2 regions of the Desulfovibrio sp. ZJ200 genome follow, and region 1 is predicted to be linked to the other one. Evidence: riboswitches for the same ligand, from Rfam matches in the RefSeq annotation. Region 1 holds a riboswitch; the other holds the start of a gene.
The links. A riboswitch is a leader RNA that binds a small molecule or an ion and turns the genes downstream of it on or off. The one in region 1 is predicted to bind cobalamin.

Region 1 (12,075 bases):
CCTGCACACCGGGCGCATTCCCCGCCCCAGCTATGTGTATCATGCCCTGGGCAAGGGCAAGAACGATCGGAACATGGAGCCTTTTTACATTAAAATTTCCCCGGAGCCGACCGGCGAACGCAAAACCACCTCGCATCAGGGCGAGGAGTTCATTCTGGTGCTCAAGGGCGAGCTGCTGGTGGTCTATGGCCGGGAAAACCATGTGCTCACAGCCGGGGAGACCATATACTACAACTCCATTGTGCCCCATTTTGTGGGCGCGGCCGGGGACGAGCCGGTGGAAATACTGGCTGTGGCCTATAATCCTTAGAGCATTTTGCTTTTGAAACAGATCCCTGCGGCATCCGCCCCGCTGCCTGCGCCGCCCGACGCGCCCGATGCCACCGGGCTGATCTCCGCGCGGATCGGTCGCGTGCGAAGGTATCCACGATTTTTTTTCAACGGCACGCCGCACGGCGGGCAAACAGAGAGACGCAAATGGACGAAAAAGTACGCGAACGGCAGGCCTTGTTTGAACTGCGCGAACGGACCCTGGGGCAGATTCTGGACGAAACCGTGGCCCGTTTTCCCGAACGCGAGGCCGTGGTCTATGCCGATCGCGACTACCGCCAGACCTGGCGCGAATTCGCCGACGTGGTGGATCAGTTCGCCAAGGGCCTTATGGCGCTCGGAGTGCAGAAAGGCGAAAAAGTGGCGGTCTGGGCCACCAATGTGCCCTACTGGGTGGCCTTGCAGTTTGCCACGGCCAAGATCGGAGCCGTGCTGCTCACGGTGAACACCAATTACCGGGAGCATGAGCTGCGCTATCTGCTCACCCAGTCCGAATGCGAAAACATTTTTCTGATCGACAGCCTGCGCGATCACGACTACATCGACACGCTCTACAAGATAGCGCCCGAATTGCGGGTGCAGGCGCGCGACGCCTTTGTCTGCAAGAGCCTGCCGCATTTGAAGCGGGTCTGCTTTCTGGGCGCGGAAAAGCACCGCGGCATGTATTCCGTGCCGGAAATCCTGGCCCTGTCCGTGATGGTGGATGACGCGGAATACCAGGCCCGACAGGCTTCCCTGAACCCCTGGGACGTGATCAACATGCAGTACACCTCGGGCACCACGGGCTTTCCGCGCGGCGTGATGCTGACCCATGTGGGCGTGGGCCTCAACGGCTACTGGATCGGCCGCCATCAGGGCTTCACGGAACAGGACCGCCTCTGCCTGCCCGTGCCGCTTTTTCACTGTTACGGCTGCGTGCTGGGCGTTTCGGCCTGCGTCAACCACGGGACCTGCATGGTCATCCTGGAATCCTACAACCCCCTGAAAGTGCTGGCCGCCGTGGACGGGGAGCGTTGTACCGCGCTCTACGGCGTGCCCACCATGTTTCTGGCCGAACTGGAGCACAAGCTTTTCAAGCGTTTCGACGTTTCCAGCCTGCGCACCGGGATCATGGCCGGTTCGGTCTGCCCGGAACCGCTCATGCGCCGGGTTGTGGAAGACATGTACATGAAGGAGATCACCATCTGTTACGGCCTGACCGAAGCCTCGCCGGTGATGACCCAGTCGGACATTCACGATTCCCTGCCCGTGCGCTGCGAAACCGTGGGCTGCGCCATGCCGGGCATTGAAGTGCGCGTGGGCGATCCCGAAACCTGCGAGGAGCTGCCGCGCGGCGAAGTGGGCGAAATCCTCTGCCGGGGCTACAATGTCATGAAGGGCTATTATAAAATGCCCGAGGAAACGGCCAGGGCCATCAGCCCGGAGGGCTGGCTGCACTCCGGCGATCTGGGTGTCATGGACGAGCACGGCTATGTGCGGGTCACCGGCCGGATCAAGGACATGATCATCCGCGGCGGCGAAAACGTCTACCCCCGCGAGGTGGAGGAATTTCTGCTCCAGATGCCCGGCGTGCTTGATGTGCAGGTGGTGGCCGTGCCCAGCCGCAAATACGGCGAAGAAGTCGGGGCTTTTGTGATTCCCAGGCCCGGCGTGGAGCTGCTGCCCGAAGATGTGCGCGACTTTTGCAGGGGTAAAATCTCCAGGTTCAAGATTCCCAAATATATTGCTCTGGTGAACGGCTTTCCGCTGACGGCCAGCGGCAAAATCCAGAAATACAAACTGCGGGAGATAGCCGCCGAACGCTGGCCCGAGGCCATGGAAAAATAAACTGCCCGCAGGGGCAGAAGCGCCCGCCGCGACTTCCTCTTTTCTCCGGAGCGGTTCTGTAGTACATTTTTGCATGAGCAACGAACAGTCTCCCCTTGCTTCCGACGGCAAATCCCCTGCCGCAGCGCCCGGCCACCAGGCGGTTGCGGCCGCGGCCCAGGACGCCACGCCCGGCGCGGGCTGCGCCGCGGTCTGCCCTTTGGCGCAAATCCCGACGCCGGTCTGGAAAAGCCTGTTGCGCCGGCCTTTCCGCAAGCGGCATCCTTTTCTCTTTTGGAGCGGCGCCATCCTGCTGACGCTGATCTGCCTGTTCTTTTTCAGCAGGGACGAGACCGGCCGCAGCCTGTTCAGCGGCGGCGACCGTCTGGCCCTGGTCACGTTGCGCGGCCCGATCATGGACGTGGCGCCCACTCTGGCCTGGATTCGCAAAATCGAACGTGATCCCAGTGTAAAGGGCGTGCTGCTGCGCGTGGATTCGCCCGGCGGCGGGGCCGCCGCCTCGCAGGAAGTGTATGCTGCCCTGGCCCGCGTGGCAAAAAAACGGCCCGTGGCGGTGAGCATGGGCTCCATGGCCGCCTCGGGCGGCCTGATGGTCAGCATGGCCGGAAAGCGGATTTTCGCCAATCCCTCCACGGTCACCGGCTCCATAGGCGTGCGCATGGACATCCCGCAGTTGCAGGGCTTGCTGGGCAAGATCGGCGTGGGCCAGGAAACGCTGGTCACCGCGCCGTATAAGAACGCCGGTTCCTATCTGCATCCGCTCTCGCCCGAAGACAGAGCCTATTTTGAGGGCGTGCTCAGGGACATGCACGAGCAGTTCGTGGATATTGTGGCCCAGGGCCGGGCCATGCCGCGCGAGCGCGCCGCTGCATTGGCCAACGGCAAGATTTTTACCGGCCGGGAAGCCCTGAAGCTGGGACTGGTCGACGAAATGGGCGGTCAGGAGGCCGCCGTGCGCTGGCTGGCCGGGCATACCGGCGTGCCGGCAGATCGCAAGCTGCTGCGCCGGCCCGAAAAAAATTCCTGGCTCACGGCCGGCCTGAAATCCTGGTTCGGCCTGGATCTTGCGGCCATGGCCGCTCTTTCCGGCCTCAACGCCACGGGCAGCGGATGGCGTGCCCCGGCCTTTCTCTATCAGTTCTGAGCGAATTTCGAGGAAAAGCCTCCTGAGCCGGGAGCTACGTCATCCGGTGCAGGGCAGTTGCAGACAAAAAGGGCATCCTTGCGGATGCCCTTTCAAATCCAGCATACAGCAACAGGTTAGCTGTTTTCGTTTTCTTCCAGCTTCTGCTTGAGCAGATCGCCCAGGCTTTGCCCGGCTTCCTGCGGCCCGGAATGAAATTCCTTGGGCTTGCGGCGTTCCTCTTCATCCTTGATCTGCTTGATGGAAAGGCCCAGGCGGCGCTCCTCGGCGCTGACATGGATGACCTTGGCCTGAATCTGATCGCCTTCCTTGTAGATTTCCGCCGGGGTCTTGACCTTCTTGCTGGAAAGCTCGGAAACGTGCACCAGACCTTCGATGCCTTCCTCAACTTCCACAAACAGGCCGAAATCCGTGATATTGGTCACAGTGCCCTTGACGGTGCAGCCCACGGGATAGGTGGCCGGCACATGGCCCCAGGGGTCATCCACCAGTTGCTTGATGCCCAGGGTGAACTTTTCATTTTCCTGATCCACGGTGAGCACCTTGGCCTGCACCGTATCGCCCACCTTGAACATCTCATTGGGATGGCGCACCTTTTTGGTCCAGGAAATGTCCGAGACGTGGATCAGACCGTCAATGCCGTCCTCAATGCCGATGAACATGCCAAATTCGGTGATGTTCTTGATCACGCCTTCAAGCACGGTGCCTTCGGGGTATCTTTCGGCCACCAGCTCCCAGGGATTGGGCCGGACCTGCTTCATGCCCAGGCTGATGCGCTTCTTCTCGCCGTCCACGCCCAGAATGACCACATCCACTTCGTCGCCGGTGTGAACCATCTGGGAGGGGTGGCGCAACTTGCGCGTCCAGGACATTTCAGAGATATGCACCAGGCCTTCCACGCCGGGCTCCAGTTCCACAAACGCGCCGTAGTCCACCAGGTTGGTGACTTTGCCCGTGCATTTGGCCCCTTCGGGGAAGCGCGCGGAGATGTCCTGCCAGGGATCGGGCACCAATTGCTTGAGGCCCAGGGAAACTTTGTTGGTCTCGCGATCAAAGGAAAGCACCTTGAGGGTCAGCTCCTGGCCCATGGTGATCATTTCCTTGGGATGACGGATGCGCTTCCAGCTCATATCCGTGATATGCAAAAGGCCGTCCAGACCGCCGAGGTCCACGAACACGCCGTACTCGGTGATGTTCTTGGCCTTGCCCTGGACAATCTGGCCTTCCTCAAGGGTGCGCAGCAGCTCCTGACGCTTGGAGTCGCGCTCCTCTTCCAGGAGCACGCGGCGGGAGACAATCACGTTGCTGCGGCGGCGGTTGATCTTGAGCACGCGGAATTCAAATTCCTGGTTCACCAGGGCGTCCATGTCAGGCACAGGGCGCAGATCCACATGCGAACCGGGCAAAAACGCCTCGACCCCGCCGATGTCCACAGTGTAGCCGCCCTTGATGCGGCGCACGATGTGGCCCTTGATGACCCTGTTGTTTTCCTGCACGTCTTCAAGCTGGTCAAAGACCTGCATGCGCTTGGCTTTTTCAAAGGAGAGGGTGATGGTGCCGTCCATTTCATTCTTGCGCACCACATACACGTCCACCCTGTCGCCCACGCTGACGGTCATGTTGCCCGCCGGATCCCTGAACTCGGCCGCGGGGATCTGCCCCTCGGACTTGAAGTTCACATCCACCAGCACATTGTCGTCATCCACGCGGACAATCTCGCCTTTGGTGATAGAGCCTTCCTCAAGGTCGCCGAAGTCGGGATTGAGATAGTTTTCAAGGGCGCTTTCAAAATTTATTTCATTGTCGTGCCCGGTTTCCGAACCTGCCATATTCCTTGCCTCCAAATAAATTCCCCTCGGAGAGAGGGAGAAAAATTATCAAAAACAACGGAAAAGCACAAGATCTAATTGCCGACAGCCTAAGGCAGATATATCTAAACTATTAAGTGCAATAATTTTGTAATGTTATCTTAAGCGATGGGAAGAGCCGCTTCGGCGGCGGACTTGACTTTTGCGGCGCGCGGGTGTTCCGTACACGCGGAACGCGGGGAATTCCGTGCAAGTCGGAAACAGTCGCGCTGCGGTAAGAGGGTACAAAGCTTCTTTGATCCCGCCGGATCATGACAGCCAGTCGCATATATGATGCGGTGAAGGCGAAGCCGAGGCGCGGGGCGCAGGCCCCCATATCCCTCAAGTCCGAAGACCCGCCATCGCGGTTTTGCCGCGCCTTCATAAACCCTGTTCAACGCGTTATTGAGGAGGTTGCCATGAGGCAGGTTTGCCTGCGCGCTTTTCTGCTTTCCGTAGTTATGCTGGCCGGTCTGGCCTTTGTCGCCCAGGCCGCGGAAAAAGCCCCCAAAGAAGGACTGTTGCTGGTGGCCTTCGGCACCAGCGTGCCCGAGGCCCTGCCCGCGTTCAAAGCCGTGGATCGCTCCTTCCGCCAGGCCTTTCCGGGATGCCCCGTGGTCTGGGCCTACACTTCGCAGATCATCCGCCGCAAACTGGCCGGCGAAGGCCGCCCTGTGGGCGGCATCAGTGATGGCCTGGCCAGGCTTGCCGCGGACGGCGTGAAGGTGGCGCGCGTGCAGCCCCTGCATGTGATGCCCGGCGAGGAATTTACGGCCCTGGAGCGGGCCGTGCTCATTGATCTGCAAAAGCATCCCGGTCGCTTTGAGGCTGTCTGCCTGGGCCGCCCCCTTCTTGAATCGCGCCAGGACGCGCTGGAAGTGGCCCGGGCCGTGCTGGAGAACATGGGCGGCAAGCGCCGCCAGCATGAAGCACTGGTGCTCATGGGCCACGGCCAGGCTCACGGCCGGGCGGATCTGGTCTTTGAAGGCACGCGCGCTCTGTTCAGGGAAAATGACCCCCTGGTCTTCATGGCCACGGTGGAAGGCGCGCGCGGCTTTGAGGATCTGCTTGCCGAGCTCAAGGCGCACAAGGTCAAAAAAGTATGGCTGCAACCGCTCATGCTGGTGGCCGGCGACCATGCGCGCAACGATCTGAGCGGCCACGACGAAGACTCCTGGGCTTCCAGGCTCAAGGCAGCCGGTTTTCAGGTGGAAAGCGAGCTCAAAGGCCTGGGCGAAGTGGCCGGCGTGCGCAAGGTATATGTGCGTCACGCCAGGGAAAGCGCGGATGATCTGACCAAAGAACCCAGGAAGCAATAAACCGCAGGGCTGACCCTGCAACAGGAGAGCGTTTTGCTGCGTTGGCAAAACGCTCTCCGGCGCGCGCCGCGCGCGGGCATACGGGCGGCGGCAGGCCGAGACCCGCTGCGCAACCGCCGGCGGGCCCGGCGGCGGGTCAGCGCGTGTCGATGACCCGCTTGGATTTGCTGAAGGTGCGCGGCAGGCTGGCGTAATCCGCCACCTTCACCTCCATGCGGGCCAAAATGGCCTTGTGCAGCCGCCGCGCAAGAGCTTCGGCCAGGGCCGCATCCCCGCCGGATGTCCGGTTCTGGGCGCGCTCCACCGTCAGGGTCAGATGATCCAGACTGCGCTCGTCCCGGCTCAAGGCTATCTGATATTCGCCTCCCAGCTCGGGGAAGGCATTGATCACTTCCATGATCTGCCCGGGATAGATGTTCACGCCCCGGTAGATGATCATGTCGTCCGAACGGCCCAGGATGCGATCATGGCGGGGCATGTTCAGGCCGCAGGCGCACGGGCCGGGCAGCAGGCGGGTCAGATCATGGGTGCGGTAGCGCAGCAGGGGCACGGCCTCTTTGCACAGGCTGGTGACCACCATTTCGCCTGTTTCGCCCACCGGGACAGGCTTCAGGGTGGCCGGGTCCAGCACTTCGATGATGAAAAGATCCGCCCAATAATGCAGGCCCGTATGCGCGTCGCAGTCAATGGCCGTGCCCGGGCCGTACATTTCGGTCATGCCCGCGATGTCGTAACTGCCTTCCAGGCCCAGCTTGCTCTCAATGGCCAGACGCATTTTCTCGCTGCGCGTCTCGGCGCCGCAGATCATTTTGCGCAGCCTGATTTCATCGCGCAGCCCGGCGCGCTCCACTTCCTCGGCCAGCAAAAGGGCCATGGAAGCCGTGGCCCCGAAACAGGTGGCCCCCATATCCCGCAAGAGTTGCAAATGCATTTCCAGGTTGCCGGGCCCCACCGGGATGGTCAGCATGCCGAAGCGCTCGCTGCCGAGCTGAAAGCCGGCCCCGGCGGTCCACAGGCCGTAGCCCACGGCCACCTGCATACGGTCCTCGGGCGTCAGACCCGCCAACTCATAACAACGGGCCATCTGCAGGCTGAAGGTCTCGATATCGCGGCGGCTGTACGCCAGAATCTTGCGCTTGCCCGTTGTTCCGCTGGAGGCGTGGATGCGCACCACCTCCCTGGGCGGCACGCAGAGCAGGGGCAAAGGATAGCCCTGGCGCAGATCTTCCACGTCCGAGGTGGGCAAAAGGCGCAAGTCATCCAGGCTGCGGATGTCATCGGGCTGCGCGCCGCAACTGTCCAGGCGGGCGCGGTATTGCGACGAATTGCGGGCCTGGCGCAGCGTATAGCGCAGGCCTTGCAGTTGCTTTTCGCGGATCTGTTCGTCAGTGAGCTGCGGTATGAAACGGCGGGCTGTCTGCATCTGGCCCTTCCTTGATTGCCTGTTGCGGTTGCGGGCGCTCTGCGCCTGCCTGTGGTGTAGTGCAATCCGACATATCCCGCAAGGGCGGCAGATCAAGGGACGCCGCAGACGCGCCCGGCCGCGCCCTGTAGAAAAAGTCCTGCTCGGGATACAATCCCCCAAGCTCAATCCCGGCTCTTCCCAAGGCCTTTCCTCTCTCCAGGCCAAAGCACGGCGGCCATTGCCCCAGAGCGTCAGCCGCATATTGTTACTACTCTCCAAAATTATTCAGGAAAAAAGCGGTGTTTTTCCTGAATCCACACGGCCTGGCAGCGGATGCCGCTTTTGCGTCAGAAGAGCAATTTCAAAGGGAAACTGTTTTGAAATGCCCTGAGGCCGCATCGTTGCTGTCAATGCCCGTCAGGGCCGTTACTCTTGGCGCGTGCAACGAGCCCTGCGGCAGCAGTCGCCCGCCCCTGGAGGCTACGGCTGCCGCTCTCGCGGACCGACACTCTCTTCCAGCAGCAAGCACACCTTTTTCCACAAGCCTCTGTTTTCAGCGTAAAGATCCCGCCGTTCCTCCTCAAGGGCCGTCAGGCGTTTTTTCAGATCCGCGCACTGCGGGCAGAAACAATCCCGGCTCTCTTGCGGAGCGGCAGCCGCGGTCTGTTCCGCCTGATTCGCAGGGGGCAGGCGCGGGGCGAGCTTGTGCTCCGCTTCTCGGGAGGCGGATTCCGCGCCGGTCAGCAGCCAGTCAGGCGAAGCGCCTGTGAGGGCGCAGATTTTAAGAATAACGTCGGATTTGGGCAGATTTTCGCCCCGCTCATAAAAGCCCAGAGCGCCCTTGCTGATCTTGAGCCTGGCGGCGAATTTTTCCTGTGACTCCTTGCCGCGAGCCATTTTGATGCGTGAGCCGAGAGTGGTCATAGTGTCCTGCTTGCGCAAAAAGGAATATCCAGTCAAAAGGCTTCTTTTCTGATCAAACTGAAAAATAGAATATTTTTCTATTTTTTTGCTTGACTCAAACAGAAAATTAATCTAAAAATTGTTGGCCTCAGTTCAACTCTCCGAAACAAGAACTTATAGGTCTCACCGTAGAAAAGCAATGCGCTGATTGCGGTTCCGGTCGGGAAAACCTCATGCCGAAAGAGCGGCATGGCTGTTTGTATTCTTATGACAGGCGGGTCTTTTAGAGCAGATTACCTTTGACTTTTTATGAAAGTCAAAGGTGGCATTCAGGCGAAAAACGCGGTTTTCGCCTGAATGTACGCCGCGTTGCGGCGGCTGCCGCTTTCGCGTCAGCAGAGCATTTTCAAAGAGAAAATGCTCTAGAACAGCGAAAGATGCTCTTCCGACTTGCGTTTGTGGGGCATGAGCGTGCTTTGTCGGCAACATTCCCGGATGTGCGTCAGAAAGGGCGAAGGCGCAAGGCGCAGCTTTCTGCCGTAGAGTGTGCGGCTGTGGCTGTAGCTCACGAAGAGCGCCTGGGCGGCGCGGGTCAGGCCCACATAGAGCAGGCGGCGCTCTTCGGCCAGGGCCGCTTGCGCATTTTTTTCCGGCGCGGCATCCGCGCCTGATCCGTCGCGCGCTTCAAAGAGCACTTCCCGCCGCAAGGGCAGCAGGCCGCTCTCCAGACCCGGCAAAAAGACGGCCCTGAACTCCAGGCCCTTGGAGGCGTGCAGGGTCAGAATCTGCACCTGTTCCGCTCTGGCGCGCACCAGTTCGGCCTCTTGCAGCCAGGCCAGACGTTGCAGCAGCGTCTGCCAGTCGCCGCACTCCTGCCAAAGACGGCACAAGGCCCGCCAGGGGCGGCCCTGGCAAAAAAGCTCTCCGGCCCAGGCCTGTTCGCGCAGCCAGGGAAGCAGGGCCTGCGGTTTGGGCAACTGCCCCGCGGGAAAAGGCAGGGCCGCCCCGGCAGCCGCAGCCGGCGGCACTTGTTGCGGCAGAAAGGAAAGATCCGCACAGCCGCACGCGGCCGCGGCCAGGGTCAGCAGGCGCGCGCAGGCCGGATCTTCCCAAAATTCTGCCTGGGAAGGCACGGAACAGGGAATCCCTGCCTGCTCCAGAGCCGCGCGCAAGGGCGGGATTTGGGCCTTGAGCCGTACCAGCACGGCCACTTCGCCCGGCGACAGACTGTTGTCCAGCTCTGTGCCGCCTTCGCGCTTTTGCGCCTGATCCAAGAGTGTGTGGGCCGTGGCTCCCAACAGGCGCTGCACGCGCCCGGCCAGCCAACGGGCTTCGGCCCGCTCGTCCGGCGCGGCAAACAATTGCAGTTGCGCCCGCAAGGGGCGCGCGGCGCGCAGCAACCCGCATTGCCCGCGCCCCTGCAACAGCTTCCCGGCCATATCCAGCACGCCCTGACTGGCCCGGAAACTCTGCCCCAGCCTGTGCACCGTGAGCGTGGGCCAGCAGGCCCGCAAACTTGCCTCGCTCTGCCCCGCAGCGCCGCGAAAGCCGTAAATGGCCTGATCCGGATCGCCGATGCCAAAAAATCCCCGCCCGTCAGAGGGCAGCAAAGCCCGGATCAGCGCAAGCTGCACGGGCGAGAGATCCTGCACCTCATCCACCAGCACATGCCGCCAGCGGCCCGCGCAAGCGCGCTCCTGCCACCATTCCAGAAGATCGGCATAGTCCACATAGCGCATGGCCGCGTTTGCCCGCTTGCGTTCAGCATAACGGGCCGCGGCCTCGGCCGGGGCTCCGGTGAGCGGTCGGCCGGTTTCGCGGGCCAGGGCCAGATCATCCCACAGCGCCCGCGCCTGACGGGCCGAAAGCCCGGCGTTGGCCGCCTGAAAGAGGCGCATGGCCGCGTCCTCGCCCAGCAGAAGACAGTGCGGATCGGCCGCGCGCAGTTCGCCCCAGGCAAGCCCGTGCAGCGTGTCGCAGCGCGGCAGATGATCCCGCAGCTCCGGCAGGGCCGCGCCCAGCCGCTCGCGCAGCTCCCCGGCGGCGCGGCGGGTAAAGGTCACGGCCAGAAGGTTTTGCGGCTCCTCCCCTTCTGCCAGCAGCCATTGCATCCGGCCAATCAAAACGCGGGTCTTGCCCGCTCCCGGCCCGGCCAGAACCAGCGCGGGCCCGGGCCCGGAGCGCAAGGCCGCCTCCTGCTCGGCGGAAAAAGCGGCGGGCGGGCTTTGTTCCGCAACGGAGCCGGGCTGCCCTGACGCCTTGCCCAGACCCGGCAGGGGCAAGGTGTTTTTTCTCGTATGGGCGCGCGGGCCGCTTTGGGGTTGCGCCGGTGCCCCGCCGCTTCGGCCCAGGCCCGGCAAGGCCCGGCCGCCGCGCACGTCCGGCAATTCCTCGGGCCTGAAGACGCGGACCGTGCCGTACTGGCCGTCAAAACCGGCCTGACGCATGACCTGGCCGCGGCGCATACGGGCCACGGCTTCGCCCAAAGGCTCCCAGCGCGCGCGCAGATCCGCTTCCGGCAGGCGGCAGAGGATATCCAGCTCTGGCCCCAGATCGCGCAAAAGGCGGCTGTAGCGTTCCTGAACCTTGCGCGAGCCCGCGCCCGCGCCGAGAATCTCGCCCAGCACTTCCGGCAGGGGGATCAGGGGCCGGGCCTCGGGCTCATGGGGCAGCGCGGGCGGTTCCTCGCGGTCGGCCAGCTCCAGCACGCGGTGCAGCACGCCCACGGTCAGGGCCTTGCCGCAGACGGGGCAGATATTGCCGAGCGCCAGAGCCTCGCGCGGCTCCAGCGCCACATTGCAGGCCCGGTGCCCGTCCAGATGGTATTTGCCTTCTTCGGGGTAAAACTCCAGCGTGCCCAGAAAGCGGCAGGCCGCCTGCTCCCGCGCCTGCCGCCGGGCCGCGGCGCGCAGGGCCGCGAACATGCCCGCGTAGGAGGGCTGCCCGGCAAAGAGATTGGCTTCGCGGCCCAGATTGGGGCCGGAGTGGGCATCGGAATTGGAAATCAGGGCGTAGCCGTCCAGACGGCTGATCAGGCGGTTCATGGCCGGATCCGAGGAAAGGCCGGTTTCCAGAGCGAAAATATGTTCCGAAAGATCCGCGAAGCAGTCTTCCAGACGGTCAAAGCCCGACTTGGAGCCAAAGAGGGCAAACCACGGCGTCCAGACATGGGCGGGCACCAATACCGCCCCGGGCGCGGCTTCCAGCACGATTTCCAGCAGATCGCGGGAGTCCAGGCCCAGAATGGGCCGGCCGTCGGAGTGCAGATTGCCGATCTGCGCCAGTCGCCCGGAAATGCGA
Region 2 (12,075 bases), on a different contig from region 1:
CAAGTTTCGCCTGCTGACCCCGGGCCCCACGCCTCTGCCGGAGCGCGTGCGCCTGGCCCTGGCCAGAGACATGATTCACCATCGCAAAAAGGAATTCAAGGCAGTCATGGGCCGGGTTCAGGAACGGTTGCGGCTGCTGTTCGGCACAGCCGGGCCGGTGCTGCCGCTCTCCTGCTCAGGCACCGGAGCCATGACCGCCGCCGTGTACAGCCTGTTTCAGCCCGGCGAGAAAGTTCTGGTGGTGGATGCAGGCAAGTTCGGCCAGCGCTGGGCGCAGATTGCCGCGGCGCGCGGTCTGAAAGTGACGACGCTGCCTGTGCCCTGGGGCCGTGCCGTGCGGCCTGAAGCCGTGGAAGAAGCCCTGACGGCCGATCCCGGCATCACGGGCGTGCTGATTCAGCTTTCCGAGACATCCACCGGCGTATTGCACCCCGTCCGGGAAGTGGCCCATATCACCCGGCAGCGGAACACGCTGCTGCTGGTGGACGGCATTTCCGGCGTGGGCCTTTCGCCCTGCCCGCTGGATGCCTGGGGTCTGGATTGTCTGCTCACCGGTTCGCAGAAAGGCCTGATGCTGCCGCCCGGCCTGGCTTTGCTGGCTCTTTCGGATCGCGCCTGGAAAAAGGCCGAAAGCGTGACGCCGGGCTGTTTTTATTTCAATCTGCCCCAGGAGCGGGCCAAACTGGAAAAAGGCCAGACCTTGTTCACCTCGCCGGTGGGTCTGATTCTGGGCCTGGACGCAAGCCTGGACATGCTGCTGGAGAACGGGCTGGAACCCATCTACGCCAAGCAGTGGGCCCTGACCATGCTCACCCGCGCAGGCGCGCACGCGCTGGGCCTTGAGCTTTTCGCGCCCGAGCACTTTGCCTGGGGCATCACCAGCGTGCTTCTGCCCCAGGGCGTGGACGGCGTGGAAGTGCTGCGCCTGGCCGCCGAAAAATACGGCGTATGCATGGCCGGAGGGCAGGATCAGCTCAAGGGCCGGATCGTGCGCATCGGCCATATGGGCTGGGTGGACTGGGCCGATGTGGCGGCCGCTTTGTACGCCCTTGAACGCAGCATCACCGAGGCGGGCGGTTTTTCCGGCGCGCGCGACTACCTGGAGCAGGCCCTGGCCGCATACCGCGCCGCACTGGCTGGCAAACCCGGCGAGCCCTTGCCCCTGATTCACAGTTAGCGCGTTTTGCTCATGAAATCAGCAAAACGCTCTAAAAATCTGTTCGGGGGAATGTCCCTCTTCGTGTGACTCTCCGTGTCAAGTGCGGCGAGGCATTGAAAAAATTTGTGCTGCCCGTCTGCTTCCGCGCTGCTTTCACCCCATAGAGCAGATTACCGTTGACTTTTTATGAAAGTCAAAGGTGGCATTCAGGCGAAAAACGCGGTTTTCGCCTGAATGTACGCCGCGTTGCGGCGGCTGCCGCTTTCGCGTCAGCAGAGCATTTTCAAAGAGAAAATGCTCTAAGCGGCATCCGCTTCCCGGGCAGGTACCGTTCGCGCCTCGGCCATATTTGCGCGCGCCTTGCCAGCCCATAAAAAAAACTTAACTGTCGGGATAATTCAGTGTAGCACTCTACCTGCAGACCATGCAGCAAAAAATGAGGTTGTCATGAGTCAAGAAACGTGCGGCTGCCAGCCCCCGACCGAAGGGCCCATGCCCGAAGTGACCTTTTCCACCTTTATTCTTTCCCTGGCCTCTTCGGCCCTGGTGCAGTTGGGCGAAGTGCCCAACCCTGAAACCGGTCGTCTGGAACAGGATTTGCTTCTGGCCCGCCATAATATTGACGTGCTGGACATGTTGCGGCAAAAAACCTCCCGCTGTCTTGAAGAAGAGGAGCGCCGGCTTCTGGACGGCATTTTATATGAATTGCGCATGAAATATGTGATCAAGTGCGGGCCGGATTGCAAAAAAACCTGCGGCGAACACGCATAAGGACTGCCGGGCATGAAGACATTCAATGTGGGGCTGGTGGGCATTACCGGGTATGCGGGCATGGAACTGGCCCGGCTGTTGGCCGTTCATCCGGCCATGCAGCTTGCCCTGGCCTGCTCCAGAGCCGAGGCCGGAAGACGTCTGGGGGAATTTTATCCCTTTCTGGAAAATCTGCCTGGTTCGGACGTTGTGATCAGCGTCTTTGAGCCCAAAGAGGCCGCCGCGCGGTGTGATCTGGTTTTCCTGGCCGTGCCCGCCGGCACGGCCATGGAGATGGCCGGGCCGCTGCTGGACGCCGGGGCCAAAGTCGTGGATCTTTCGGCGGACTTCCGCATCCATGATGCCTCAGTCTACGAGCAGTGGTACAAGCATGCCCACAGCCGCAAAGATTTGCTGCGCTGGGCCGTTTACGGACTGCCCGAGCTCTATGCCGCGGATCTTGCCCATACCGCCTTGACCGCCAATCCCGGCTGCTACCCCACTTCAGTCATTCTCGGCCTTTACGCCGCCTTGAAGAGTGACCTCATCGAAAGCGCGGACATTGTGGTGGACGCCAAATCCGGCGCCACAGGCGCCGGGCGCAAAGCCGCGCTGCCCACGCTTTTTTGCGAAGTCTCGGACAACTTCCGGGCTTACGGCCTGCCCAGGCATCGGCATACCCCTGAAATAGAGCAGGAAATTTCCCTGCTGGCCGGTCGCGACGTGCGGATCTCGTTCAACACGCATATTTTGCCCATGAACCGGGGCATTCTTTCCACCATCTACACCAGGCTCAAAAACCCCAAGACCACTCTGGATGCCGTGCACGAGGCCTTTTGCCGCGTGTGGGAGCGCAGCCCCTGGATTCGCGTGCTGCCCAAGGGCAGCCTGCCGGAAACGCGCTATGTGCGCGGCAGCATGTTCTGCGATCTGGGCCTGGTAGTGGACCCGCGCACCGGGCGACTGATCATTCTCGCGGCCATTGACAATCTCTGCCGCGGCGCCGCGGGGCAGGCTCTGGCCAACGCCAACCTGATGTGCGGCCTGCCGGTGGATGCCGGGCTTAACCTCGCGCCGCTGGCATAAGCGCGCAACGGGCCTGCAAGGGAGCCTGCCGAGGGACGCTACGCCCTTCCGCAATTCGCGAGCAAAGGACCGTGCCCTTGCGGAGCGTTCTCCAGAGCAGATTACCTTTGACTTTTTATGAAAGTCAAAGGTGGCATTCAGGCGAAAAACGCGGTTTTCGCCTGAATGTACGCCGCGTTGCGGCGGCTGCCGCTTTCGCGTCAGCAGGGCATTTTCAAAGAGAAAATGCTCCAGGCGGGACGAGCCGCCATTTGCCAAAAAAGATCTCCGGGTTTATGAAGAGGCACAGCGGTCGTCGGCGCGCACCCTTCCTGTGAAAATTCTTTCCGCACAGCGCACCAGGCCCGGCCGCACGCGGAGCATACATGCAACTCAACAGCGCTTTTCAGGCTCCCCAGCTCTGCCGCGCCCTGCTTCAACGTCTGGAAACCGCTCTGGACGGGCATTCCATGAGATTCATGGAAGTCTGCGGCACGCATACGGTGGCCATTTTTCAAAGCGGCCTGCGCTCTTTGCTGCCCGCCTCTGTCACGCATCTCTCCGGGCCGGGCTGCCCGGTGTGCGTGACCCATGACGCGGAAGTGGCGGCATTTCTGGATCTGGCCGGACGGGACAAGGTCATTGTGGCCACTTTCGGGGATCTGCTGCGCGTGCCGGGCCCGGACGGCCGCAGCCTCAAGCACGCTCAAGCCCAGGGCGCGCGGGTGGAAATCGTCTATTCGGCCCTGGACGCGCTTGCGCTCGCCAAAAACAACCCCGGCGATCTGGTGGTCTTTCTGGGCATCGGCTTTGAAACCACCGCTCCCACCGTGGCCGCCACCCTGCTCACGGCCCGGCAAAAAAAAATCGAAAATTTCTGCGTGCTCTCCCTGCACAAGCTGGTGCCGCCCGCGCTGCGCGCGCTGCTTGACGACGCCTCCTGCGCTGTGGAAGCCTTTCTTTTGCCCGGCCATGTTTCCACGGTTCTGGGCCTTGCGCCCTACGCCTTTCTGGCCGACGAATATCACATGCCCGGCGTTGTGGGCGGCTTTGAGCCCGCGGACGTCCTGCTGGCCCTGTGCATCATGGCCGAGCAACTGCGGGACAGGGCCCCGGCCGTGATCAACGCCTATCCCCGCGCGGTGAGCGACACAGGCAACGCGCGCGCCCGCGCTCTGATGGAACAGTTTTTCACCCCCTCTGACGCGCTCTGGCGCGGCCTTGGCCGCATCCCGCGCAGCGGCCTTGCCTTGCGGCCCGAATATGCCGATCTGGACGCCCTGATCCGCCTTGACCTGCGCCTGCCGGAAACGCGCCCCTTGCCCGGCTGTCGCTGCGGCCAGGTGCTCAAGGGGCAAATCCGGCCGCCGCAGTGCCCGTTGTTCGGCAAAAAATGCACGCCGGCCACGCCCGTGGGGCCGTGCATGGTTTCCACCGAAGGCAGTTGCGCGGCCTACTTCAAATACGGGGAGCAGTGATTCATGGATGATTGTCTTCTGCTGGACGCGGGCAGCGGCGGCCGGGCCTCGCAACGCCTGGTGGCCCAATGTTTCCTCCGCCATTTCGCCAATCCCCTCCTGGAACGTCTGGACGATGCGGCTTTGCTGGAGGATCTGCGCGGCCCCCTGGCCATGAGCACGGATTCCTACACGGTGACGCCCCTCTTTTTTCCGGGCGGCAGCATCGGCAGCCTCGCCGTGCACGGAACGGTCAACGACGTGGCCATGCTCGGCGCGCGGCCCCGCTACCTGAGTTGCGCTTTCATTCTGGAAGAAGGCCTGTCCCTGGCGACGCTGGAGCGCGTTGCGGCGGACATGGCGCAAGCGGCCCGCGCTGCCGGGGTGCGCATCGTGACCGGCGATACCAAGGTCGTGCCGCGCGGAGCCTGCGACAAAATTTTCATCAATACCACGGGCATCGGTGAAGTTTTCACTGCTCCCGCTCCTTCGGGGCACAATGCCCGGCCCGGCGACGCGGTGCTGATCAGCGGCGCGCTGGGCGATCACGGCCTGACGATCATGGGCAGCCGCGAAAATCTCTCCTTTCTCACGGACGTGGCCTCGGACTCGGCGCCGCTGAACCGGATGATCGCGGAGGTAATCGCCGCCGCGGGCCAGGTGCATGTCCTGCGCGATCCCACGCGCGGCGGCCTGGCCACCACGCTCAATGAAATCGCGGAACAGTCCGGCGTGAGCATCGACATTGAAGAAGAGCGCATTCCGGTACACGAAGCCGTAAAAAACGGCTGCTCCTTTTTGGGGCTGGACCCGCTCTATCTGGCCAATGAAGGCAAGTGCATCTGCATTCTGCCCGAAGCGCGCGCCGAGGCCGCGCTGGCGGCCATGCGGGCCTCCCCGCACGGGGCCGAGGCCGCGCGCATCGGCACAGTAGGCAACGGCAAGCCCGGCCGGGTCTCCTTGCGCACCCGCATCGGCGGGCAGCGCCTCCTGGGTATGCTGGAAGGCGCCCAACTGCCCCGGATCTGCTGAATAACCCTGAAGCGTTTTGCTCATGAAATCAGCTACACGCTCCGGCTTGTCCTCAGCGTCCTCTTTCCGGGCCGGATTCCGGCTTCCGGCTTAAAATCAATGACATATAAGGCGGCGTGCCGTCCACCGCGTCCATGCCGCGGCGGATGTTTTCTTCTGCCTGCTCCACATGGCTGACCAGCAGGGAGCTCGCGCTGCGGCCCGCGCCGCGCAGAGCTTCACTGATGGCCGGAAAATTACGATACGCCTTGAGAATCACGGCCGTGTCAGCATGGCGCAGTTCTTCCGCCAGATCGTTGCAGCCGTTGATACCGGGCAGGATGCGCAGCGTTTCGCCGCTTTCGCACAAGACTGTGCCGGTACGCGCCGCCGCGGCCTGAAAGGAGGTGATTCCCGGCACGATTTCCACGGGCAGATCCGGCGCGCTTTCCCGCAAGGTGCGCAAAAGATAGCCGAACGTGCTGTAGATCAACGGGTCCCCGATGGTCAGAAAAGCCGCGCTTTCCCCGCCTTCCAGCACTTCTCTGGCGGCCTGCGCGGCTTTTTGCCAGGCCGCGCGCAGCGTGCCGGCATCGCGGGTCATGGGAAATTCCAAACGCAACAAACGCGTCTCGGGCCGCAGATGCGGGCGCGCGGTTTCCAGCGCCGCGGAATAATCATTGCGCGGCGAGGCGGCGGCCAGAATCACATCCACGCTGCGCAGCACAGCCACGGCCCGCAGGGTCAGCAAATCCGGCGCGCCCGGGCCAACGCCGATGCCGTAAAGAGTTCCGGTCATCATCGTTCAACTCGCTTTGAAAAAATCCCCTTCAGAAAAAACGCCCGGCCCCTGCGCCCGGGGCATGGAACACAAGCCCGCGCCCCGGACAGTGCCAAGGGGCGGAAGAACTTTTTCAACGTGCTTGCGGATGCAGCCAACGCTCCAACTCCTCCGCCGCCTCCACAGCGCGGGGACCGGGCCGGGCAAAGCGATCCTCATCCACAACCAGCACCCTTCCCGCGCGCGCGGCGCGCAGATCCCTGTAATGGGCCCGCCGCTCCAAAGGCTCGGGATCGGGATTCATGGGGCCTTTCTGAAGCAGGTACACGTCCGGGTCGGCCTGGATCAAGGCCTCCTCGTTGATACGCACCAGCTTTTTCTCTTCCCGGACCACATTTGCGCCCCCGGCATAGGCAATGATCTCATCGACGATGCTGCCCTTCCCGGCAGCCAGCAGGTTCGGATAGCGGACCTCGTAAAAGACGCGCACCGGCCTTTGCCCGGCATGGCGGGCCTTGAGCGCGGCCAGGCGGCCGCGCCAGCCCCGGATCAGCGCGGCGGCCTGTTGCTCCCGGCCCGTGAGCAGCGCGATTTTCCCCAGCACGTCGAACATCCGCTCAAAAGAATTCATCTCAAATGTCAGAACATTGATGCCCAGCTTGCGCAGGGCCTCGGTCTGAAGTCGCGCCTCTTTGCGGCCGGAAAGTTGCAGCACCAGATCCGGCTTTTGCCCCACAATCAGCTCGGCATTGGGGCGCATATGCGTGCCGATGACGGGCAGATCCGCCAGTTCCGCCAATTGCGGAAGCCGCGCGTCGGCCACGGTGCGGGCCACCAGAAGATCGCCCGCGCCCAGGGCCAGCAGCAGCTCGTTGTAGGCTCCGTAAAGGGCAATAATCCGCGTGGCCGGTTTCTCCAGCATCACAGTGACGCCCGCGTCATCCGTGACGCAGAGCCGGGCCGGAGCGCTGTTTTTCCTGTCAGGGCTGTCCGCCGTTGTGCCGGCAATGGTCTGGCATTCGCTCCGGGGCACAGCCGGCGTCACGGCCAGGGCCGGGGGCGGCGGCAGCGCAGCCGCAAGGCTGAGCAAAAGAAGCGGCATGGCTCCACGGGCCGGCCGCGCGGCCCGGCAGCGCCTGGGGCAGCCCCCATTGCGGATGCGGAAAAACCCGGATGGGAAGATCGTACAAGGCACTGAGTCGCTCCTCCGTAAAGACTTGGGTTACCGGGCCGTCAAACAGCACACGCCCGTTTTTCAGACCGATCAGCCGCGTGGCATACAGCGCGGCCAGGTTGCAATCGTGCATGGCCATCAGCACGCAGGTCCCGGCGGCCCGGCAGCGTTCCAAGAGATCGAACAATTCCACCATGCGGGCCAGATCCAGACCGGCAGCCAGCTCGTCCAGCAGAAGCAGGGGGCTTTGCTGGGCCAGCGCCCGCGCCAGCAGCACGCGTTGCAGCTCCCCCCCCGAAAGCTCGCTGACCCGGCGCTCGGCCAGATCCAACGCGGCCGTGGCGGCCAGAGCCTCTTCCGCCGCCGCGTAATCCCGGCCGCTGTAGCCGCCCAGCCAGGAAAGATAGGGGTAGCGCCCCAAAAGCACCATCTGCCGCACGCTCAGCCCTTGCGGGACTTCGCCGCGCTGCGGCACCACTGCCGCGAGACGGGCCCGGCTGCGCGGCCCAAGTTGCTCCAGCGGTCTGCCCTGGAGAGCCAGATGCCCGCTTTCCGGCCGCAAGACGCCCGAGATGGCCCGCAGCAGCGTTGTCTTGCCGCTGCCGTTAGGCCCCAGCAGGGCCACGCTTTCTCCGGCGCGGGCCGCAAAACTCACCCCGCGCAGCACGCGCCGCCCGTCGTATCCCGCTGTGAGCCCGCGCACCGTGAGCATCAGCGCCTCCGCACCAGCATGGCGAAAAACGGGCCGCCCAAAAGGGCCGTCACAACGCCCACCGGCAATTCCTGGCCGCCGTCCAGTACGCTGCGGGCCAGAACGTCGGCCCAGACCAGCAGAATGCCGCCGCCGAAAAACGCGCCGGTCAGCAACGGCCCGTGCCCGGCCCCCAGCAGCAGGCGCAGCACATGCGGCACCACCAGACCCACAAAACCGATGACGCCGGCCACCGCCACGCAACCGGCAGTCATGCAACTGGCCCCGGCCAGCAGCCAGAAACGCGCCCGACCCACATTGAGACCCAGTTGCGCGGCCTGCTCGTCGCCCAGGGAGAGCACATCCAGGGCGCGCCAGCCCAGAGCCACGGCCAGAAGCCCGGGCGCGAGCGTGGTCAGAAGCAGGGGCAGGCTGTCCCAGCCGCGGCCCTGCAGGGAACCCATGATCCAAAATACGATGCTGGTGACGGATTCCTCGTTCAGCGCCTTGATCAGCGCCACCAGCGCCCCCAGAAAGGCGGCCACGGCAATGCCTGCGAGAATCACGCTCTCCCGGCTGAAGCTTCCCCGGCTCCGGCCCAGCCAAAGCGCGCCGCACAACGCCAGCAAGGCACCGGCCAGGGCTGCCGGAGCCACCAGCCCCGCCTGGGACAGCCCGAACAGGCCGGACAAATGAACCTGACTTCCGGCCATGCCGCCCAGGGCAATGGCGAGGCTGGCTCCGCAGGCCGCCCCCGCGGAAATGCCCAGGGTGAAGGGATCTGCCAGCGGGTTGCGCAGCACGCCTTGCAGCGCGACGCCGGCCACGGCCAAGGCCCCGCCGCAGAGCGCCGAAAGGCAGACCCGCGCCAGACGGATCTGGTTCACCACCAGAAATTGCGCGCTGTTCTGCGGCGCGTCCGAAAAACCGAAATTCACGGCCAGGGCCCGGAAGACCTCGGGCGCGCTCAAGGGCATCGGGCCGGGCAGGCAGGCCAGGGGCAGGGAGCAAAGCCAGAGCGCCGCGAGCCCGGCCAAGGCCCATAACAGGCGGCGTTGCGCGGCCGCTCCTGGAAATGCGGGGATCAGATCCGGCTTGCTCATGTGCTCAACCGCCCGGGCTGCTGCTGGGGTCAACCCTCAGTACATCGTCCGCTGCAAAGCAGCCTTTCTTCATGTGGCGGCTTACCGCCCGCTCATGCCGAGGGCTTGCAGCGAGCCTTGCGCACAGTTGTGACGGCGCGCCCGCGAGCTGTCCCGCGCCGCGGCCGCCCGGCAGGCCACAAAAAACCCCTTCCATGCGTCATGGAAGAGGTCCGTATTTCCTCCGCCTTTCCGGCAAAAACCCGTTGCCGGAGCGGTAGACACCGCTGCCGGAGCCCGTATCAAACGGCTCCGCGGCACGGCAGGTCTTCCGGCTTGCCCCCCGCAGTCCCGGCCTTCCCGTTACCAGTGGCGCAAAAAGGGATGCGGTTATGGGGCTCACGGCGGCGGGTCCGCTCCCGCTTCGCACGGGATTCCCTTTTCAAGCCGGAAAAAGCCCGGCTACCGTAGCCAGGGAGCACTCTAGACGCGGGGCGGCGCGCTGTCAATGCGGCCCGGACCCGGATCACAGGGCTGACGCATCGAAAGATTAGGGCGTTCAGCTCCTTTCATGAGCAAAACGCTCTGAGACATCAGTACGCGCGGACTTCAGCCTGTCATCCAGATCAGGCTGGCCTGGCGGCCGGACTTCTTTTCCCGCCGGTAGGAAAAGAATTGACCTGGCAGTGAAAAAGTGCAGCAGTCAAGACTGTAGATATGGCGCGGCAGAAGCCCGGCCTCCAGCAATTGCGCGCGGGTCAGGCCCCAGAGATCCATTGTGCGCGAAGCCGGATCAAACCAGGGGCGAAACTCCGCGCTCCACTCTTGCTCAAAATGGACGAACTCCGCCTTTTCCGGTCCCAGGCTCGGCCCGCGCACGGCCGCCAGATCGCGCGGCCTGAGGCCGTAATGCGCGCAGAAGCGGGCCACGCCCGTGCCCGGAAAGTTGCAACGATTGCCCCGCCAGCCCACATGCAAGGCCGCTATGTGGCGACCGCTGCGATGGGCCAGCAAAATGGGCTGGCAGTCGGCCGTCTTGATCAACAGGCCAAGGCCCGGACGCGACGAGGCCAGTCCGTCGCCATCCACTATGGCTTGCGCCTCGCAGCCTACGGCATCCGGCTCGAAAACCAGGGTGTCGCCGTGCACCTGATTGAGCTCGGCCCAGGCGTCAAGGCCCTCGGCTTTCAGACTTTGCAGCAAAGAATAACGGTTGGCCGCTACGTGGGCGGGTTCGTCGGCCGTGCTGTAAGAGATATTGCCGCCGCCGTATGCGCCCCGGCTTGCCCCGCCCGGACGGGTCTGAAAAACGCAACGCACGTTTTCAAGCCCCGGAAAGGCAAAAGGAAGGAAACTCACAGACATACGAAGCTCTCTTCCGTGCACAAAAACTGCACGCGCTGATCCCATTGCTCAAGAGGCAGCTCCCTGAGCACCTGAAAGGCGAAACACAGGCCCACGCGCGGGCAGTGCAGCCTAGCGTCATCCAGAAAACGGTCGTAATAGCCGCCGCCAAAACCCAGGCGGCCGCCGCGCCGGTCAAAGGCCAGGCCGGGCAGCACCAGCAGATCCGGGGCAAAACCATTGCCGATGTCTTCCGCTCCAAAGCCGGGCAGGCTTTCCTCAGGCTCGCGCAGTCCAAAGGGGCCGGGTCGCAACTGCGCAAAACCGGCGCAGGCGGCGAAGCTCATGCGGCCGGGCTCGTGCGGATGCACACGCGGCAGATAGACTGTGCGCCCGCTCTGCCAGGCTGCCTCCAGCAATGCATCGGTGGACACTTCCCCCTTGAGGGCCACATAAAGGGCCACGGAGCGCGCAGCGCCCCAGCATGGGGCATCCAGCAGGCGCTGCTGGGCCTCCAGGCTGCGCGCGCGGGCCAGGCCCGGCGGCTGCTCGCGGCGTTGCCTGCGGATGCGTTCGCGCAGGGCGGCTTTCTGCGCGGCAAGGGACTCTGCGGAATCAGCGGCTTTCTCGGGCATGGCGGCTCTTTTCATCTGGCAGGAGTTATGGCAGAATTTCCATAAAAAATTCTATAACAAAGGATGTACCGTCATGCCAAGCGCTGATACCCGGGACTACCTCTGGATCGCCGTGGGCGACATCCACGACGAGCCCGCGCGTTTTGCTCAAATCCCCGAGCTGTCTCAGGCCGACGGGGTTATCGTGACCGGCGATTTGACCATCACCGGCGGGGTCAAGCAGGCCGAACTGGTCATGGAAGCTCTGCGCGCCCACGACATCCCGGTCCTGGCCCAGATCGGCAATATGGATCGCCCGGAGGTGGACGCCTGGCTCAGCGAAAAAGGCTGGAATCTGCACACCTTCACCCGTGAGCTGACTCCGGAGATTGCCGTTTTCGGGGTGGGCGCTTCCACGTTCACGCCCTTCGGCACGCCCAGCGAATATCCCGAATCCGCCTTTGCCGCATGGCTGGAAGCCGCATGGCAGCGCGCCCGTATCTATCCGCATACGGTGCTGGTCTCGCACAATCCGCCCAAGGACACGGCCTGCGACGTGATCCCGGGCGGCGCGCATGTGGGCTCCATGGCCGTGCGCGAGTTTCTGGAAGACGCCCAGCCCGACATCTGCCTCTGCGGCCATATTCACGAGGCGCGCGCCGTGGATCGCGTGGGGCGCACGGTGGTGGTCAACCCCGGCGCCCTGGCCGCGGGCGGCTATGTGGTGCTGCGCTCCAACTCCGGGCAATTGTCCGCGGAGCTGCGCGTGCTGGAGTAGATTGAAAATAGATATTTTCAATCAAAAAATGCTCTGGCGACCGCGGGAGCGGACGCCCGCGCCGGCGGTAGCCGTTAGCAAGCTTTGCTTGCTTACGGATAGCGACAGCGGTTGCGTTGGCTGGCTGCCGCAGTAATCAGTTGCTGTCTTCATCCGTAGCTTCCTTCGT

Region 2: it holds a riboswitch for cobalamin, as region 1 does, so the genes downstream of both, G7Y52_RS10800 (iron ABC transporter permease) here and G7Y52_RS03685 (sirohydrochlorin cobaltochelatase) in region 1, are expected to answer to the same signal.

What each region holds. Positions count from the first base shown of each region.
Region 1 is NZ_JAAKEH010000007.1:61,672-73,746, forward strand. Features, by position in the region: gene G7Y52_RS03665 (cupin domain-containing protein) at 1-310, shown strand, start outside; gene G7Y52_RS03670 (AMP-binding protein) at 478-2,157, shown strand; gene sppA (signal peptide peptidase SppA) at 2,231-3,301, shown strand; gene G7Y52_RS03680 (30S ribosomal protein S1) at 3,418-5,130, opposite strand; cobalamin riboswitch at 5,306-5,527, shown strand; gene G7Y52_RS03685 (sirohydrochlorin cobaltochelatase) at 5,568-6,467, shown strand; gene G7Y52_RS03690 (phenylacetate--CoA ligase) at 6,604-7,890, opposite strand; gene G7Y52_RS03695 (helix-turn-helix transcriptional regulator) at 8,353-8,796, opposite strand; gene G7Y52_RS03700 (hypothetical protein) at 9,007-9,264, opposite strand; gene G7Y52_RS03705 (UvrD-helicase domain-containing protein) at 9,198-12,075, opposite strand, start outside.
Region 2 is NZ_JAAKEH010000037.1:429-12,503, reverse strand. Features, by position in the region: gene G7Y52_RS10845 (alanine--glyoxylate aminotransferase family protein) at 1-1,177, shown strand, start outside; gene G7Y52_RS10840 (hypothetical protein) at 1,313-1,531, opposite strand; gene G7Y52_RS10835 (DUF1844 domain-containing protein) at 1,607-1,930, shown strand; gene argC (N-acetyl-gamma-glutamyl-phosphate reductase) at 1,943-2,995, shown strand; gene hypD (hydrogenase formation protein HypD) at 3,361-4,452, shown strand; gene hypE (hydrogenase expression/formation protein HypE) at 4,456-5,463, shown strand; gene cobI (precorrin-2 C(20)-methyltransferase) at 5,516-6,241, opposite strand; gene G7Y52_RS10810 (ABC transporter substrate-binding protein) at 6,357-7,145, opposite strand; gene G7Y52_RS10805 (ABC transporter ATP-binding protein) at 7,204-8,109, opposite strand; gene G7Y52_RS10800 (iron ABC transporter permease) at 8,109-9,191, opposite strand; cobalamin riboswitch at 9,474-9,655, opposite strand; gene G7Y52_RS10795 (polyphenol oxidase family protein) at 9,780-10,535, opposite strand; gene G7Y52_RS10790 (5-formyltetrahydrofolate cyclo-ligase) at 10,526-11,149, opposite strand; gene G7Y52_RS10785 (metallophosphoesterase family protein) at 11,223-11,906, shown strand.